3 regions of the Virgibacillus halodenitrificans genome follow, and region 2 is predicted to be linked to each of the others. Evidence: riboswitches for the same ligand, from Rfam matches in the RefSeq annotation. Region 2 holds a riboswitch; each other region holds the start of a gene.
The links. A riboswitch is a leader RNA that binds a small molecule or an ion and turns the genes downstream of it on or off. The one in region 2 is predicted to bind S-adenosylmethionine.
Positions count from the first base shown of each region.

Region 1: it holds a riboswitch for S-adenosylmethionine, as region 2 does, so the genes downstream of both, metK (methionine adenosyltransferase) here and BME96_RS14850 (LLM class flavin-dependent oxidoreductase) in region 2, are expected to answer to the same signal.
Region 3: it holds a riboswitch for S-adenosylmethionine, as region 2 does, so the genes downstream of both, BME96_RS03850 (homocysteine S-methyltransferase family protein) here and BME96_RS14850 (LLM class flavin-dependent oxidoreductase) in region 2, are expected to answer to the same signal.

Region 1 is NZ_CP017962.1:2,348,754-2,354,701, forward strand. It holds gene BME96_RS12210 (gamma carbonic anhydrase) at 1-293, shown strand, start outside; gene metK (methionine adenosyltransferase) at 412-1,611, opposite strand; SAM riboswitch class I at 1,743-1,850, opposite strand; gene pckA (phosphoenolpyruvate carboxykinase (ATP)) at 2,057-3,643, shown strand; gene BME96_RS12225 (ABC transporter substrate-binding protein) at 4,278-5,267, shown strand; gene BME96_RS12230 (ABC transporter ATP-binding protein) at 5,282-5,948, shown strand, end outside.
Region 2 is NZ_CP017962.1:2,906,495-2,912,442, forward strand. It holds gene ssuE (NADPH-dependent FMN reductase) at 16-570, opposite strand; gene BME96_RS14845 (sodium:solute symporter family protein) at 761-2,263, opposite strand; gene BME96_RS14850 (LLM class flavin-dependent oxidoreductase) at 2,880-4,253, opposite strand; SAM riboswitch class I at 4,515-4,619, opposite strand; gene BME96_RS14855 (CoA-acylating methylmalonate-semialdehyde dehydrogenase) at 4,711-5,948, opposite strand, start outside.
Region 3 is NZ_CP017962.1:741,849-747,796, forward strand. It holds gene BME96_RS03840 (5-methyltetrahydropteroyltriglutamate--homocysteine S-methyltransferase) at 1-451, opposite strand, end outside; gene BME96_RS03845 (cyclase family protein) at 496-1,257, opposite strand; gene BME96_RS03850 (homocysteine S-methyltransferase family protein) at 1,286-2,335, opposite strand; SAM riboswitch class I at 2,423-2,528, opposite strand; gene BME96_RS03855 (CBS domain-containing protein) at 2,731-3,429, shown strand; gene BME96_RS03860 (RDD family protein) at 3,510-3,935, shown strand; gene BME96_RS03865 (3'-5' exonuclease) at 3,980-4,591, shown strand; gene sppA (signal peptide peptidase SppA) at 4,606-5,601, shown strand; gene BME96_RS03875 (RDD family protein) at 5,617-5,948, shown strand, end outside.

The sequences.
Region 1 (5,948 bases), 560 kb from region 2:
ATGATGTTACCATCGGCCATCAGGTAACCTTACATTCCGCAGTAATTAAGAAAAACGCTCTTATCGGTATGGGCTCTATTATATTGGACGGTGCAGAAGTTGGAGAGAATGCATTTATTGGTGCAGGTAGCCTTATTCCTCCGGGCAAAAAAATTCCACCAAATGTATTGGCATTAGGAAGACCTGCTAAAGTAGTGAGGGAATTGAATGAAAAAGATTATGCAGAAATGGATAGAATAAGAAATTCCTACGTAGAAAAAGGAAAATATTATAAAGACAATACAGATCTATAGTACAAAGGCAACTTAGGCTTTACAAAAACGTCCACGGCCAGTCAGTAAAACGATGAACAACATTATTCAGAATTAACAAAGGCTATTGCAGCTAATCCAGCTGCAATTGCCTTTGATTTTAATTCAATGTTAAAGCTTTAAGCTCTTCTACTTTATCTGTTTTTTCCCAAGGAAATAATAGGTCAGTTCTTCCAAAATGTCCGTAAGCAGCAGTACTTTTGAAAATCGGTTTCTGTAGATCCAGCATACGGATAATTCCAGCCGGTCGAAGATCAAATAACTTGCGAACGGCTTCAACTAATACTTCTTCACTGACTTTTCCTGTTCCAAAAGTATTAATGGCAATAGAAACCGGTTCAGCTACACCGATTGCGTATGCTAGTTGAACCTCACAAGATTTAGCCAATTCGGCTGCCACAATATTTTTCGCAACATAACGAGCAGCATATGCAGCAGAACGGTCTACTTTCGTTGAATCTTTCCCACTAAACGCTCCTCCGCCATGACGAGCGTATCCTCCATACGTGTCTACAATTATTTTACGACCAGTTAACCCAGCATCACCTTGTGGACCTCCAATAACAAAGCGACCAGTTGGATTTATAAAGTACTTTGTATTTTCATCTAACAAATCATTTGGTACTACAGGCCGAATTACTTCTTCAATAATGTCGTTTTCAATTTGCTCTAAAGTAATATCTTGATGGTGCTGCGTAGAGATTACAATAGTATCTATGCGTATAGGTTGGTCATTTTCATCATATTCTACGGTTACCTGTGTTTTTCCATCAGGTCGTAAATATTCAAGTATCTTATCTTTTCTTACATCAGCCAACCGCTTCGCTAATTTATGTGCAAGAGAAATAGGCAGTGGCATAAGCTCGTCTGTCTCATCACAGGCAAAACCAAACATCAAGCCTTGGTCTCCAGCCCCAATCGCAGCAATCTCATCATCACTCATTTTCCCCTGCCGAGCCTCGAGGGCCTTATCTACTCCACCAGCTATATCTGGGGATTGTTCATCAATTGCTGTTAGTACAGCACAGGTTTCTGCATCGAAACCAAATTTAGCTCGTGTGTAACCAATGTCCTTTATAGTTTGTCTTACAATTGCAGGAATATCAACATAAGTAGTTGTTGATATTTCTCCGGAAACTAATACAAGCCCAGTTGTTACTGTTGTCTCACATGCAACACGGGCATAAGGATCTGTTTTTAAAATTTCATCAAGAATTGCATCAGATATTTGGTCAGATATTTTATCAGGATGCCCTTCTGTTACTGATTCAGATGTAAACAAACGACGATTTGCAGCCATATGGCGAAATCCTCCTTTTATAATTATTTTACGGACCTCTATTTATCAAGTATCATTATTTTTAAAGGATGATTTTGTTAAACAAAAAAAGCCCTTCCTACAATGGCGAGGAAAGGAATAGTGGCCTTTCGCTCTTATTGTTCAAGGAAATATCCTTGCACCAGATTAGCACCTTTTCACCAAGAGTGATGGTTGCTGGGTTTCATAGGGTCTGTCCCTCCGCCAACTCTGAATAAGAGAGTATCCGTTCGAATTTTAGCTTATCTAAACAGGACCCTGCTGTCAACTAAATAATTCTTCGCGCTTAATTGTCATACGAGTCACAATTATTAATATCGATAATAGTATGGACTATTATGTTAAATGTGTTATACTAATAATCAGATTATGAAATTCACTATAAAGTAGTGATATAAAAACTTTCCCATAAAGGCAGGTATCTTATATGAAAACAGTTGAGAGATCATCATTAAAAGAGCTTTACACACATGGAAACCTAAATGAAAATTTATCCGTTCCGGTATTAGTTGAGAAAATTCTCTCTCGGAATGAAGGTGTGCTTACTTCAACTGGCTCCGTTTGTGCGACAACAGGAAAGTATACTGGCCGTTCACCTAAAGATAAGTTTATAGTCAAAGATGAAGTTTGCGAAAAATATATTGATTGGGGAGCTGTCAATCAATCCATTGATGAAGAATCCTTTGAGAAACTTTATAAGAAGGTTATATCTTATTTAACCGAAAAAGAAGAGTTATTTCAATTTAAAGGCTTCGCGGGTGCCGATAAAAAATACCGATTACCAATTCAAGTAATAAATGAGTATGCATGGCATAATTTATTTGCCCGTCAGCTATTTATAACACCAACTAATGAAGAACTTAAAACACATCAGGCAGAGTTTACGGTGGTGTCTGCCCCTACTTTTAAAGCAGATCCGAAGGTGGATAATACTAACTCGGAAGCATTTGTAATTGTATCGTTTAAAAAACGTATCATTCTTATTGGTGGAACAGAGTATGCAGGTGAAATTAAAAAGTCCATCTTCTCTGTAATGAATTATTTATTACCTCAACGAGATGTTTTATCCATGCATTGCTCTGCTAATGTAGGTCAAGAAGGGGACGTGGCATTGTTCTTCGGTCTTTCAGGCACCGGGAAAACAACCTTGTCTGCAGACCCCTATAGGAAATTAATTGGGGATGATGAACACGCCTGGAGTCCAAATGGAGTATTTAATATTGAAGGCGGTTGCTATGCAAAGTGTATTAACTTATCAGCTGAAAAAGAGCCTCAAATATTTAATGCCATCCGGTTTGGATCTGTATTGGAAAATGTAGTCCTTCATGAGGATTCAAGAATTGCTGATTATGATGATACTTCTTTAACTGAAAACACACGAGCTGCATACCCATTGGAAAATATCGATAACATTGTAACACCAAGTGTTGCAGGACATCCAAATACAATTATATTTTTAACAGCGGATGCTTCAGGTACTTTACCGCCAATTAGTAAATTAACTAAAGAACAGGCAATGTACCATTTCTTAAGCGGATATACCAGTAAGCTTGCTGGCACGGAAAGAGGAGTTACGGAACCGCAAGCAACATTCTCAGCTTGCTTTGGCTCTCCATTTCTCCCACTTGCCCCTGCGACATATGCAGAAATGCTTGGTGAGAAAATTGATTTGTATAACGCCAATGTATTTCTTGTGAACACTGGGTGGACTGGTGGTTCTTACGGTGTCGGTAATCGTATGAAACTATCCTACACGCGAGCAATGATTCATTCTGCTCTGGAAGGTGAACTGAATACTGCTGAAACAACGAAGGATGAAATTTTCGGTTTAGAAATTCCTATACACGTGCCTGGTGTGCCAGACGATGTCTTAGTACCAATTAATACATGGGAAGACCAAAAAGCATATGAAGCAACTGCAAAATCACTTGCAGTAAAGTTTCATGAGAACTTCAAAAAGTTTACCAAAGCTAGTGATGATATCAAGCAAGCAGGTCCTATATACAAAGGTTAACGATAAAATTTATTATCTCATCTTATAAGGACTTAACAATATGAGTAAAAATTCGTTAGTATGCTACTAACAGCCGATCTCGAAAAGGAGGTCGGTTTTTTATTTATGCTTTTTTAGATATGGCATCGAAGAAGTTCACAATATAGATAAAATGCGACGTAACTTGTGTGTTTGTAAACGCTCGTTTCGGAACAGTTCCAATATAGCTAGTGCCTAAATTTTCGCTCTACCGCTGATTAATTTGCTCTCCGGCGGATTATCTTGATCTCCTGCCGATTAATTTGTTTTCCGGCGGATTATCTCGCTCTGCTGCCGATTAATTTGTTCTCCGGCGGATAGTCTTGCTCTGCTGCCGATTAATTTATTCTCCGGCGGATAGTCTTGCTCTGCTGCTGATTAATTTGCTCTCCGGCGGATTATCTTGATCTCCTACCGATTAATTTGTTCTCCGGCATTACCTCGGCTATGCTATTAATTGTTCTTACACTACTGCGCATTTTCCTCCAACTACGTAATAAGAACTACCATAGAAGTTTACCCTTTCTGTTTAAGGTTTTATTTAATTGGGCGTTCACACATTATTTATAAAAAGCATAATCTATTGTGACATACCAATTGGAAAGGAACTGAAAATATGAAAAATATAAAACTTCTTTTAATATGTTCAGCTGTATCTGTACTTATACTATCTGCCTGCAGTTCTCAAAAGACTACATCTATAAAAATAGCTGAAGTTACACGCTCACTCTTCTACGCTCCTCAGTATGTAGCCATAGAAAAGGGATTTTTTAAAGAAGAAGGTTTAGACGTAGAGCTACAAACTACGTGGGGTGGTGACAAAACAATGACCGCCCTCTTATCTGATGGTGCTGATGTTGCATTGGTTGGTTCTGAAACATCGATATATGTTTATGGACAAAACTCTAAAGATTATGCGATTAATTTTGCTCAATTAACACAAACAGACGGCACTTTCCTCGTAGCGAAGGAGCCGAAACCTGATTTTCAATGGGAGGATTTAAAGGACAGCACATTTCTGGGACAACGAAAAGGTGGAATGCCACAAATGGTTGGGGAATTTGTTCTTAAGAAACACGGCATTGATCCACATCATGATTTAAATCTTAAACAAAATATTGATTTTGCCAATATTCCAGGCGCGTTTGTTTCCGGGGACGCAGAGTATGTTCAACTTTTTGAGCCAACTGCAAGTACCTTTGAAAAAGAAGGTAAGGGCCATATTATTGCCTCCTTTGGAGAAGAATCTGGTCATGTGCCATACACGGTATATATGACAAAACAAAGCTTTATGAAGAATAATGAGAAGGCAGTTGAGTCTTTTACAAGAGCTGTCTACAAGGCTCAGCAGTGGGTAGAAAATAATAGCGCAGAAGCTATTGCCAGTGTGATTCAACCATATTTTGAAGATACAGATTTAGAAATGCTCACCTCCTCCATTGATCGCTATAAAAGTCAAGGTTCGTTCGCAACTGACCCTATACTTGATGAAAAAGAGTGGAACAACTTAAAAAACATAATGGATGAAGCAGGTGAATTACCAGTAGATGCCGCATATGATGAACTTGTAAATACTAAGTTTGCTGAAGAAGTGATTAAGGAATAAGGAGAGATTATTTTATGTCCTATCTTAATCTTGAACATGTTTCTCATCTTTATTTTACAAAAAAGGGGTATACAAGGGCTTTAAATGATATCAGTTTGTCTATCAAAGAAGGTGAGTTTGTTTCCTTGCTTGGTCCAAGTGGTTGTGGAAAATCAACAATATTATCTATAATTGCTGGAATCATAAAGCAATCCACCGGTACCATACGATTGCAGGGAAAACCAATAAACGAGTCTTCCCTGGCCATAGGCTATATGCTACAACAGGATTATCTATTTCCTTGGAAAACGATTATGGAGAATGTGTTACTAGGCCCAAAAATCTATAACAACAATACAGAGGATGTTAAAAATAAGGCAATGGAAATGCTGGAGGAAGTTGGTTTACCCAACGTTGCTGACGCATACCCTGCTTCATTATCAGGAGGTATGCGTCAACGTGCAGCTTTAGTTCGTACATTAATAAATGATCCGAAAATATTTTTGCTTGATGAACCTTTCTCCGCATTAGATTACCAGACGAAACTAAAACTCGAAGATTTAGTATCAAAGCTATTAAAAATGTATCAAAAAACAGCTGTTCTTGTCACTCATGATATTGGGGAAGCAATAGCAATGAGTGACCGAATATTTGTCATGAATGCTAATCCCGGTACAATTGAAAAAGTATTCGAAGTACCTC
Region 2 (5,948 bases):
TACAAGCTCTTTATACTACAAATCAGTTATTACCGTCGTAGCCTCTTGCTTTTTAAGAATTTCAATAAAATAACTCAATTGCTTCTTCGTTCGATTCCAAATATCTTCATCAACAATTGGATTATACTTTTGTTTATCTATCTGACAATCAAGCATGTAAATACCTTTTAGTGTCTGCCCTTTCAATGTTGCTAGTAAGGGCTTCATTGTATATTCAAGTGCAAGCATATGAGATGGACTTCCTCCGGTCATCAGTGGCAGAACCGGTTTATGCTGCAATATGTCCTGTGGTAATATATCAAACAACGATTTTAACACTCCCGAATAAGCAGCTTTATACACAGGTGAACCTACAATAACACCACTTGCTTCGTTTAACGTTTTAGCGACTTGTTGAACTGAAGGGCTATCATAGTTTCCTTGAAACAAGTCATCTGAAGGAATCTCCCTGATACTAATATGCTTAATAGTGAAATGTTCCCTCTCCAACAATTCTCCTAAATACTTTAATACTCTATCGGATCTGGAAGATAATGAAGGACTTCCAGAAATAATGGCAACTTCACGCATGTGATCATCCTCTCTTTTTTCACTTGTTTTTCAAAAAATACAGCATTTATCTTATCTTGCTCTCTCCTAAACAAAATTTCTATTTAAAATACCACTTCCAAAGCGATAGTCCGACAATCAATAGAAAAAAGATAAAACCATATAACCAGATAGAAAGCATTGGATTCACAAAAATAGTTCTCATCCTCTCTTAATTAGCTTTTAATTGTTTACTTGATTTTGCATATTTGGCGTCTTTTCTCAGAATCGCTGACAGGAGAACAATGGTTGCAATTCCTATCAAGGTGGCAATAGCTCCTGCTGTCATTGTGCTTGGTACAAGTCCACAGAAATAAAGCAGCAAATACGACAACAATCCAGTACCCATTGAAAGCTCAGCCGCACGTTTGGAAGCTTTTTTCTTTCCGTAAACTGCGTAAAGAATTGGCCCCATCGTGCCTGCAGCAACACCGGAAATACCGATCCACATGATATCTCCCATATAGACAGGAGGTCGAAGTACAATTAGAAATGCAGCCAGACCGATAAATGGTACAGAAAGCCGGCTAATTTGCAGTGCAATCTTTTCTGCTTTCGAAGGAGTGAGACGAATGACACCTTTTTTAACCAGAACTTTCAGGAAAATATCGTTGGCAAATACAGTTGAAATGGAGACAAATAATCCATCTGTTGTAGACATGGCTGCAGCAAGAATAACCACACCGATTATTGCGACAACTACTGCTGGAAAGGCCCAAACAGCGTATTCCATTAATGCCAGGTCAGACTCTGCCACTCCATTCCCTAAGGCTACTCGGCTATAAATCCCGCCAAATAATACGACAAGTGAAAACGCTGTTGCGATTACGTATGTCAAAATCATTTTCCCGATATCTTTTTCATTTTTTAATCCTAGAACTTTATTGAAAAGATGGGGAGCTGAAGCGAATGCCCATTGAATTACAATTGCTCCAACTACGACAGCAACAGAATAAAAATGTGCGGATTCCGGGTTAAATACTTCGACCAAATTAGCATCTTGACTAGCTAGTTGATTCGTAATACCTGTAAAGGTTGCTGTAATGCTTCCTTTCCAAAAGAGAACAATACCGGAAATAAAGATAAAAGTACCGGCAATCCCCATCATTATCGACTGAACAGCATCTGTGTAAATATCTGCAAACGCTCCGCCTGCAAAGACATAAAGTACGACAATGGTGGTGATCAGCAAAAGGCCCCCAGTATAAGACATCCCAAGAAGATATTCAAAAATACGTGCCCCTGCAACAAATTGAGCAGCAATATAAAAGATATTGAAGAGTAAAATAACCCCACTTCCTACTCGTAAAATATCACTTTTATAAAAGTCGCCAAGCCAATCTGGTAGAGAAAGTGATTTTTGTCCTGTATTTAACTTTCTAACACGCTTTGCTACCATTAGCACACCAATTGGTCCACCTCCAATTATTGCTAAAAAGAGCCAAAGATTGGAATAACCCCAGGCATGTGACCAACCGGGATAGCCAAGAAATGTGGCAGCACTCAAATACGTGGCTGAAAATGAAAGTCCAAGCACATATGGGCCAAGACTACCTCCACCTATAGCAAAATCACTTACATTTTTTGTTTTTCTTGCACTTATTAAACTGAGGACAAACATGATGGCAAGAAATGCACCAAAACCTATCCATGTATAGAGTGTAACAGTACCCATCATTAACCTCCTTCTTATTTTTGGTTCTAAGGTTATCCAATGATTCGCAAAATAGTAGCTTGGTAGGGCTACAAATCGCCGTATCGGAAAAATGCTTGGCGAGCAATCCTCAGCTAGCTCCTGAATATGTACTGCCGATTAATTCGTTCCCCGGTGGATTATTCTGCTCTGCTGCCGATTAATTCGTTCCCCGGTGGATTATTCTGCTCTGCTGCCGATTAATTCGTTCTCCGGTGGATTATTCTGCTCTGCTGCTGATTAATTCGTTCTCCGGTGGATTACTCTGCTCTGCTGCCGATTAATTCGCTCTCCGGAGGATTACTCCGCTCTGCTGCCGATTAATTCGTTCTCCGGAAGATTATTCCGCTCTGCTGCCGATTAATTCGTTCTCTGGCAGATTACTCTGCTCTGCTGCCGATTTATTCGTTCTCTGGCAGATTACTCCGCTCTGCTGCTGATTAATTCGTTCTCTGGCGGATTATTCTGCTCTGCTGCTGATTTATTGTTTTCATGAAACTTGTTCGCTCACTAGTCCGCAATTTTATGAATCTACGAGATAACGCCTGTACCCAGCATTTACAATAGAACCTTATTTTTATAGAAAAGCAGTTAACTATTAAGTTGGTTGAATAATACCGAGCCTTCTTGCCGGGTGATCTTCTGGAAGATGACGTCTTCCTTTTCCAAACATATTTTCTCGGAGCGTTTCACCCTCGTATTCCTTTCTGTATATACCGCGCTTTTGTAATTCTGGGACAACGTGATCTACAAATTCTGTAAACGTACCTGGAGAATAGGCTTGAGCAATATTAAAACCATCTGCATCTCCTTCAAATGCCCATTGTTCAATTTGATCAGCAATCTGCTCAGGAGTTCCAATAAATTTAACGGTGCCATTTCCAAGTCCATGATTTTTAATTGCTTCACGTAACGTCCATTTCTTATTCGGATCCTTTGTATACATATCGAGATTGCCTTGAACTGCATCCGTGTCCATATCCTGCAGGTATTGGTCGGGGTCATAAGCTGAGAAATCAATTCCTGTATGACCAGATAAGAGCGAGGCTGTTCCTTCATAGCTGACATGGTTGGTTAATTCATGAAGCTTTGCATGCGCCTCTTCTTCAGTAGAACCAATAATTGGAAGGATCATTGGAAATATTAGTACGTTACGTGGATCCCGTCCCTGTTGCTTTGTACGTCTGCGAATATCAGCGGTATAGTTTTTCAGTGCCTCCAATGAATGGTTCTTAGTAAAAACAGCTTCCGCATGTTTGGCGGCAAAGTCCCTTCCTTTCGGTGAAGCTCCTGCCTGAAACAATACAGGGGTCTGTTGAAGGGATGGCTCTACCAAATGAGGACCAGGTACTTTAAAAAATTCACCTTCATGATTAATGGTGTGTACTTTGGCTGGATCTGCAAATGTATCGTTCTTCTTATCATGTACCACCGCATCTACTTCCCAGCTATACTCCCATAACTTATAGACAACTTCCAAAAACTCATCTGCTCGATCATAACGGAGTTCTTTGGGTAGTCGACCGGAAAGCCCTAAGTTAACTGCCTCACTTTCCAAATACGAAGTAACTACATTCCAGGCAAGTCTTCCACCAGTTAAATGATCAAGTGTTGATAACTGCCTTGCCAGAGAATATGGCTGGGCATAGGTTGTGGAAATAGTTGGTGCAAAACCTAAATATTTTGTTGCAGCAGCCATTGCTGCAATAGGGATAACTGGATCATGTGCAGGTAACTGTACCGCATGTTTTACCGCTGCATCATGGCTGTTTCCATAAACACTATACGTTCCAAGTACATCTGCAATAAACAATGCGTCGAACTTTCCGCGTTCTAATGTTTTTGCAGCATTAATCCAATAGGTTAATTGATTATGCTCTGTCCCTTGGTCCTCCTTATACTTCCAAAGTCCTGTCGAATGTGGAGATGGTGAATTTTGAATGAATCCATTTAAATGAATTTGCTTTTTCATGTAACAAAACTCCTTTTTTAAAATTAGTTGCCTGAAACAATAAATAACTTTACCAATCGATTTACTTGGTTTATTAAATAAGCATTCCAATCCAACTTATCATCACTCGATTACTGTTGATAAAATATTCACCTAGTGATTTGGTTCCATAAATTTCTAGTTCTATGTTCAACTAGTGCTATCTTGTTGTTTTAAAAGCTTAGAGTGCTTAAATAAAAAACCTCTTCCCGATGAGAAAGAGGTTTTTTAATATATCCACCCATCTCATCTTTCAAGCTGCACGCTTGCTGGATTTAGCACCTTGTTACATGTAACGGTTGCTGCGGGATCACAGGACCAGGTTCCTCCCCCGACTCTAGATAAGAAATGACTTATTCAATTTTTAAATTGTATTCATCTTAACTAAACAGCAGATTACTGTCAAGAAAGAATTTTAAAATTATTCAAAAATATTACTTTATACCCATCTTGTAGTTAATACCTTTTTTCTTGTATAGAATTCAAGGCCATCCTTTCCATTTGCATGTAGATCACCATAAAAAGAATCTTTCCAGCCTGAAAACGGGAAGAAAGCCATTGGAGCAGGCACACCAATATTTACGCCTAACATTCCTGCATCAATCTTCTCACGAAACGTACGTACATACCCGCCATCTCTAGTAAAGAGGCAAGCGCCATTTGCAAATCTTGATTTATTAGTTAGATTAATAGCACTCTCTAAATTTTCCACTCTACTAATCGCCAATACTGGTGCAAAAATTTCATCCTGCCATATCTTCATCTCACTTGTTACATGATCAAAGATAGTTGGTCCTACAAAATAGCCTTCACGCTTCGTATCAGCATCCTCCCGGCCATCCCGAATGAGTTTAGCGCCCTCCTTCTCACCAGTTTCGATATATTGCAGAGTTCTCTGCTTATGTTGCTCTCTAATCACCGGGCCAAGGAAAACATCTTCATTTAATCCATTTCCAATTTTAAGCTCGTTCGCTTTATTCACAAGCATTTCAATAAATTGATCTGCAATTTCCTCTTCCACTGCTACTACCGAACATGCCATGCACCTTTCTCCTGCAGAACCGAATGCAGCAGAAATAATTTGTGTTGTTGCATTTTCCAAGTCTGCATCCTTTAGTACGATAGAGTGATTTTTTGCTCCGGCAAGCGCTTGAACCCGTTTCAAGTTGCTGGTACCTTTTTTGTATACATATTCCGCTACTGGTTGAGACCCTACAAAAGAAATTGCTGCAACATCCTTATGATCCAATAAACCGTTAACTACATCATGACCGCCATGAACAATATTAAACACACCTTCTGGAAGGCCAGCTTCTTCAAGTAATTCAGCTAAGCGATTTGCTAATAAAGGCGTTCGTTCAGATGGTTTCATTACAAACGTATTCCCTGTCACAATGGCCATTGGGAACATCCACGCAGGTACCATCATTGGAAAATTAAATGGAGTAATGCCTCCGATAACCCCAATCGGGTAACGATAGACACCAGATTCCAGATCTGTTGCTATGGTTGGAAGCTGCGATCCCATCATTAATGATGGTGCACCTGCTGCGTATTCTACACATTCTATACCTCGTTGCACTTCTCCATAAGCTTCCTTCACACTTTTTCCATTTTCAATGGTGATTAGCTCGGCTAATTCGTTCCAGTTATCTACAAGCAATTGTTGATATTTGA
Region 3 (5,948 bases), 1.7 Mb from region 2:
CAGCGTGGAATAGTTGGTTTGGACTTGGAATGGTCTGTTTTGCTGTCGCACGCCCGTCTACAATGTTGTTAAATTCAATAAAATCCTGAATAAACGGATGATCTGGGTTGAAAGCTATTTTGCCTGTATTTCGTATATTGTATCGTTCTGTTTCTTCCCCCTGAAAATGGTAGCCTGACTCCGGTACAAATCCTTCTATTCCATCTAAATGCTCCAAGAAATCCAAGTGCCACCAGGAACGTCTGAATTCTCCATCCGTTACTACTTCAAGACCTATTTCAATCTGTTTATCTACTATTCTTTTAATTTCAGCTGTTTCTATTTCTCGGAGCTGACTAGCGGTAATAGTACTTTCTTTGAACTCATTTCTTGCTTTGTGCAATGTATCTGGCCGCAATAAACTTCCAACATGGTCGGCTTTAAATGGTGCTTTCGTCAATGTAACAGTCATCATCTAATCCTTCTTTCTTCATTTGTCTTTTTTGTAACCTATTTCTAAGGTAGAATCGCAAAAGATCGTACTGGGAATCCAGAAGCTCCTTCTACTTTCGGTACAAAATTTAAAATTGCTGCCCCAGTGGGAGGGAGTTGATAGAGATTTGTTAATAATTCTACTTGGAACGTGTCTTGATCAAGTACGTAATATTCACCAGCCAGTTTTCCTCGTTTTTTATAATCGATAGCAGAATCAGTATCGAATGTCTCATGTCCAATGGCTTTTATCTTTCTTTCCGTAAATAAAAATTTTAGAGCATCTAGTCCCCATCCAGGTGTGCGGTTATCACCATCTTCTCCTTTATTGTCAAAAGCTAGTTGATCTGGCCAACGTTTACTCCAATCTGTTCGTAAAGCTACAAATACATCGGATTCTATTTCCCCATGCTCCGCTTCAAAGTCGAGAATATCTTGAACACATAAAGTGAAATCAGGATCTAGTTGGGCTTCTTTTGATTTATTAATTACGATTAATGGTAGGACAAGTTCCTTTAAATCCAATTCATCAACATAACGCGAATTAGGTACGAAGTGGATTGGAGCATCTATATGTGTTCCATACTGACCTGCAAAGCTAAATTGTTGAGCAAAAAATCCGTCGCTGTGATCAAATAATGTTTTAAATTCCGCACCATCAAACGCAGCGAAATGAGGGGAATTCGGTCCGAAAGTGTGAGTTAAGTCTATCCATTGCTTTTGTTTCAATAAATCAATTGCTTGCAATAATTCGTTTTTTTCTTGGTGTACTAACTCATTTGTCATTACAATCACCTCTTTAATTGAAAGTTTATTATGCTTTTAAACGATAACTTAAATTATGCTGCTTTAATGTTTTATCTTTGCCAAACAAAAAGTGCTTTTCCATATCAGGTGAATATTTGGAGTTAATGGTTTCAACACCGACTGCTTCTGCAACAGCTCGAAGCATTGCCGGAGATGCACCACAACATAAGCCAATATAATTAACACCCAGATCGTTAGCTTCCTTCGCCCATTCCGCCAACTCATAACGGTTATGATAAAGTGGATCTAAAGCTGTTGGGAATGTGGTCTCTAAAGGCAAATGACAGCTACAGCCCCCATCTGGCAAATTAAAAAAGGTTGGATGTTCTTCTGAAGTACGGTATGGAATTGGCAATGCTCCAACATAGCCATCTACATTTTTTCTGATATCAACTATATATGGTTGCATAGTGTGTGGCCCACGGAAACAGTTCATTCCCACAACCAATGCTCCTTTTTCGGAAAGGAGTCGACATGCTTCTTCTACGGTATACCCATCACGGAGAATGTTTTCGCCCATTAAACCGAATGTAATAACAGCAGGCAAGCCTTGCTTTTTAATTTCCTCTAAAGCAATCAGAGCTTCTTCATAATAGTAGAAAGTTTCCCCATTAACGAAATCTACACCTTCTTCTTTACACCATTGGACCATCTCTGCAAAAATTTCCATAACTTTTTCTTTTGATTCAAGGTCATTCGGGTCAAATAAGTTTGTATTGGAGATATTTCCTGCTACCAGCGCTTCTTCGATTGGATGCTCCTTGGCTACTTCTTTAGCAAGACGGATTGCATTTCTGTTTAATGGTTCCAGTAAATCTTCCTTACCGATAATTCGCATCTTTTCTCGGTGGGCATTGTATGTAAATGCCAAGACAATGTCAGAACCTGCATTCATATAGTCGCGGTAAGCTTGTTTTAAAGCTTCTGGATGATCCAATGCGACTTCCGGAACAAAAGAGCCAGCCTGTAAATACCCTCTTCTTTCCAGTTCAAATAAGTAACCTTCACCAGCAATGACTGTCCCATCTTGTAGACGTTGTTCTAAACTTCTTTTCATTTTGTTTCCTCCTCTTTTTATTGTGTGAACAGAAAAAGCCCCTTCTAAAAATAAGAAGAGGCTGTTGTCACCAAAATATTGTTTCTCCTCTTATCTTCAAGCATGTAATATGCTTCTGGAATTGGCACAGTACTTTGCTAAGTCTGTTGCCGAGGCTTCAAAGGGCCAGTCCCTCCACCTCTCTGGATAAGAATTCTAACTATTCAATTTGATATTAAGTAATAACATACAGGAGCAAGAATGGATTGTCAAGTGGATAATTGAAAATTCATATCTTTCACTAAACGATATTTAATTAACAGAATCCTAGTATATATATTAGTTTCTTTCATGCATCCGCATAATAGTTTAAAATAATACTAGGAATACTAAATTAATAAGCAGGAGATTATCGAATGTTCAAAAACTCAGAGAAATTTTTAACAGCATTTAACCGAATTGAAAAAGAGTTAAGGTCCATGATGATTAACAAAAAAGATTTAGGATTTTCTAAAATGGTTAAAATACTGAGGAATTCCAATTCTTTGGTAAAACGTTACAGCGAGGACCTATTGGAATTTGCTGAACTGCGAAACGCAATTGTACATAATAAAGTGGAGCTTACACATGCAATAGCAGAACCACATGATTCGATCGTTGATAAAATTGAAACAATCCAAGAAGAGCTTGCACATCCTAAAAAAGTTATTCCCTTATTCAACAAGAAAGTACATTATTTTGATGAACAGGATTCTTTAGCAGATATGTTACACACCATTCATGAGAAAGGGCATACCAAATTTCCTGTCTACGCTAATCAAACGTTTATGGGTTTACTTACACAGAAAGGAATTACAAATTGGCTTGCAGAAAATAATGGAGAGGGTAGTTTCTCTTTCAACGATATTTTATTGAAGGATGTGCTCCCATTCGAAGAAAAAGATAATGTGCTATTTATTTCAGCTTCAACCTCCATCTATGCAGCAGTTGAACTCTACAAGGAATATGCATCAAAGGGAAAACGGCTTGAAGCTTTGTTAATAACTAGAAATGGATCGCAGGGAGAAAAACTAGCAGGGATTATCACTACCTCTGATATTCTTGAAATTCCATAAATCTGAAGTGGAAGAAAAATGGAAACTTTTTCTTCTCTTATCGTATAGAAAAGTAAATGAAAAATGTAAGGAGGCACAACATGGACAATTATAAACCAGCAGGATTTTGGATACGGTTTTTAGCAAATTTTGTTGATGGAATTATTATTTCCTTAATGGCACTAATTATCGCGGTCATTATAGGTGATCAGACATTCTTCCAGGGAGGAAGCTCGGAGGACTCCATATCGGAAGGGATATCAAGTCTATTATACTCCGTAGTATTCATTATAATATTTACGGCAAGCAAGTTTCGTGGTTCTCCTGGAAAGATGGTTTGTAAAATACAAGTCTTAAATAAAGATATGACACAAATTAGTATATTGAAATCTGTTGGAAGATATTTTTCTTATATTCTCTCGGCTATTCCGTTTATGCTTGGCTTTATTGTTGCAGGTTTTACGGAAAATAAAAAAGCTCTACATGATGTCATTTGTGGCACGAGGGTAGTGTACAGAAATAAATAATTCAGATACCAGTGTAAATATTTATAATGGGGGAGAGCTATTATATGAATTTCGTATCCATAGATTTTGAAACAGCTAATGAGAAGCGACACAGTCCTTGCGCAGTAGGTCTAGTAGTTGCTAATGAACACAAAATAATTGATGAATTTTATAGTTTGATTAATCCTATGATGTCTTTTAGCGGATTTAATATTGGTATTCATGGGATAACTGAAAATGATGTTCAAGAAGCACCGACATTTGCTGAATTGTGGCCACAATTAAATAATTACTTATCCAATAATTTGGTTATTGCACATAATGCAAGTTTTGATATGAGTGTAATTCGAAATACATTAGATTATTTTCAACTGCCATATCCAGAAATGGAATACCTTTGTACAGTGAATATTTCTAAAAAAATCTGGCCACACTTACAAAATCATAAACTGAATACACTAGCTAGCCATCATAAGATTAACTTTGAACATCACCACGCACTAGAAGACGCTCGTGTAGCTGCCAAAGTTTTTATGAAGGCACTTGATGAACGAAAAGCTGATTCGTTTGATAGTTTCTTAAAAATATGCCAAATGAGAAAAGGGAAGATTTACGAAAGAGGATATGTTGCACCTAAATCTATTTCATCAAAGAAAAAAAGAAGGCTATATTTATAAAAGGAGGTTTATAAATGAATAACAAAAGATGGTTTGCACTTGTTATTGCGATAGGATTGTTTGTTATATCCATTGTCGTGCAGTTATCTACAAGTGTTGCGACAGCCAATTTTGATCAAATGTTTAATTTTGAAGATAATCAACTATCTGAAACAGTAATAGAAGAAGGAGCAGTAGATAAGAAAATAGCTGTCCTGCATTTAGAAGGTGTGATTCAGGATGCTTCCGGAGGTTCTCTAATAAATGCGAACGTATATAATCACAAGCGCTTTCTGGATACGCTAGACCAAGCAGGAGAGGATTCGTCCGTAAAAGGAATCATTATCCGGGTTAATTCCCCTGGCGGTGGTGTTGTAGAAAGTGCTGAAATCCACGATAAAATCGTAGACATTCAAAATACATATCAAAAGCCTGTGTATGTATCAATGGGAAATACAGCTGCTTCTGGTGGTTATTATATCTCGGCTCCTGCTGATAAGATTGTCGCTCATCCTGCTACATTAACCGGTTCTATCGGTGTTATTATGGAAAGTTTTAACTTTGCTGAATTTGCGGAAGAACATGGGATTAATTTCAATACAATTAAAAGTGGGAAATACAAGGACATCATGTCTTCCAGTAGAAAAATGACAGACGATGAGCGTGACATTCTTCAAACTATGATCGATGACTTATATGGTGACTTTGTTGACGTTATAGTGGAAGGTAGAGAGATGAAAGAACAGAGGGTAAGGGAAATTGGAGACGGTCGTGTTTATACAGGATCCCAAGCGAAAGAGATTAATCTCGTGGATGATTTGGGGACATTGGACGACACGATTGCTTTGATGAAAAAAGACAATCAACTTGGTAAAGCGTCTGTTATTGAATATGAAAAAGGTTTACCTTTTAACCAACTCTTAAGTGGAACAATGCAAAATATGCTTGGTACAGAAAAAGATCTTTTCGGAATACAGGAATTCCTAAGACAATCCAATGGGCCAAGAGCAATGTATTTATATTCGGAATAAGGAGGTGCAGTCGTAATGGAAGAGGCAAACGAATTCTCTTTGACTGATCAACCAGTTGTTAGATATGCTGGTTTTTGGATGCGTTTCTGGGCATATCTGGCAGATCTTCTCATTATTTTTAGTGTGACTGGCATCCTGCTTAGTCCATTCAAGTTTTTTGAAGGAGCTCCCATTGATATTGGATTTTGGACAGTGACAGGTATTTTAGGTTCGCTGATTTTTTATCTTTATTTCTTGTTGATGACCAAATTTTATAACCAAACATTGGGAAAAATGATCTTTGGTCTCAAAGTCGTACGAGAGGATCAAAAACAGCTCTTATGGAGTGATCTTTTATTTAGAGAGGT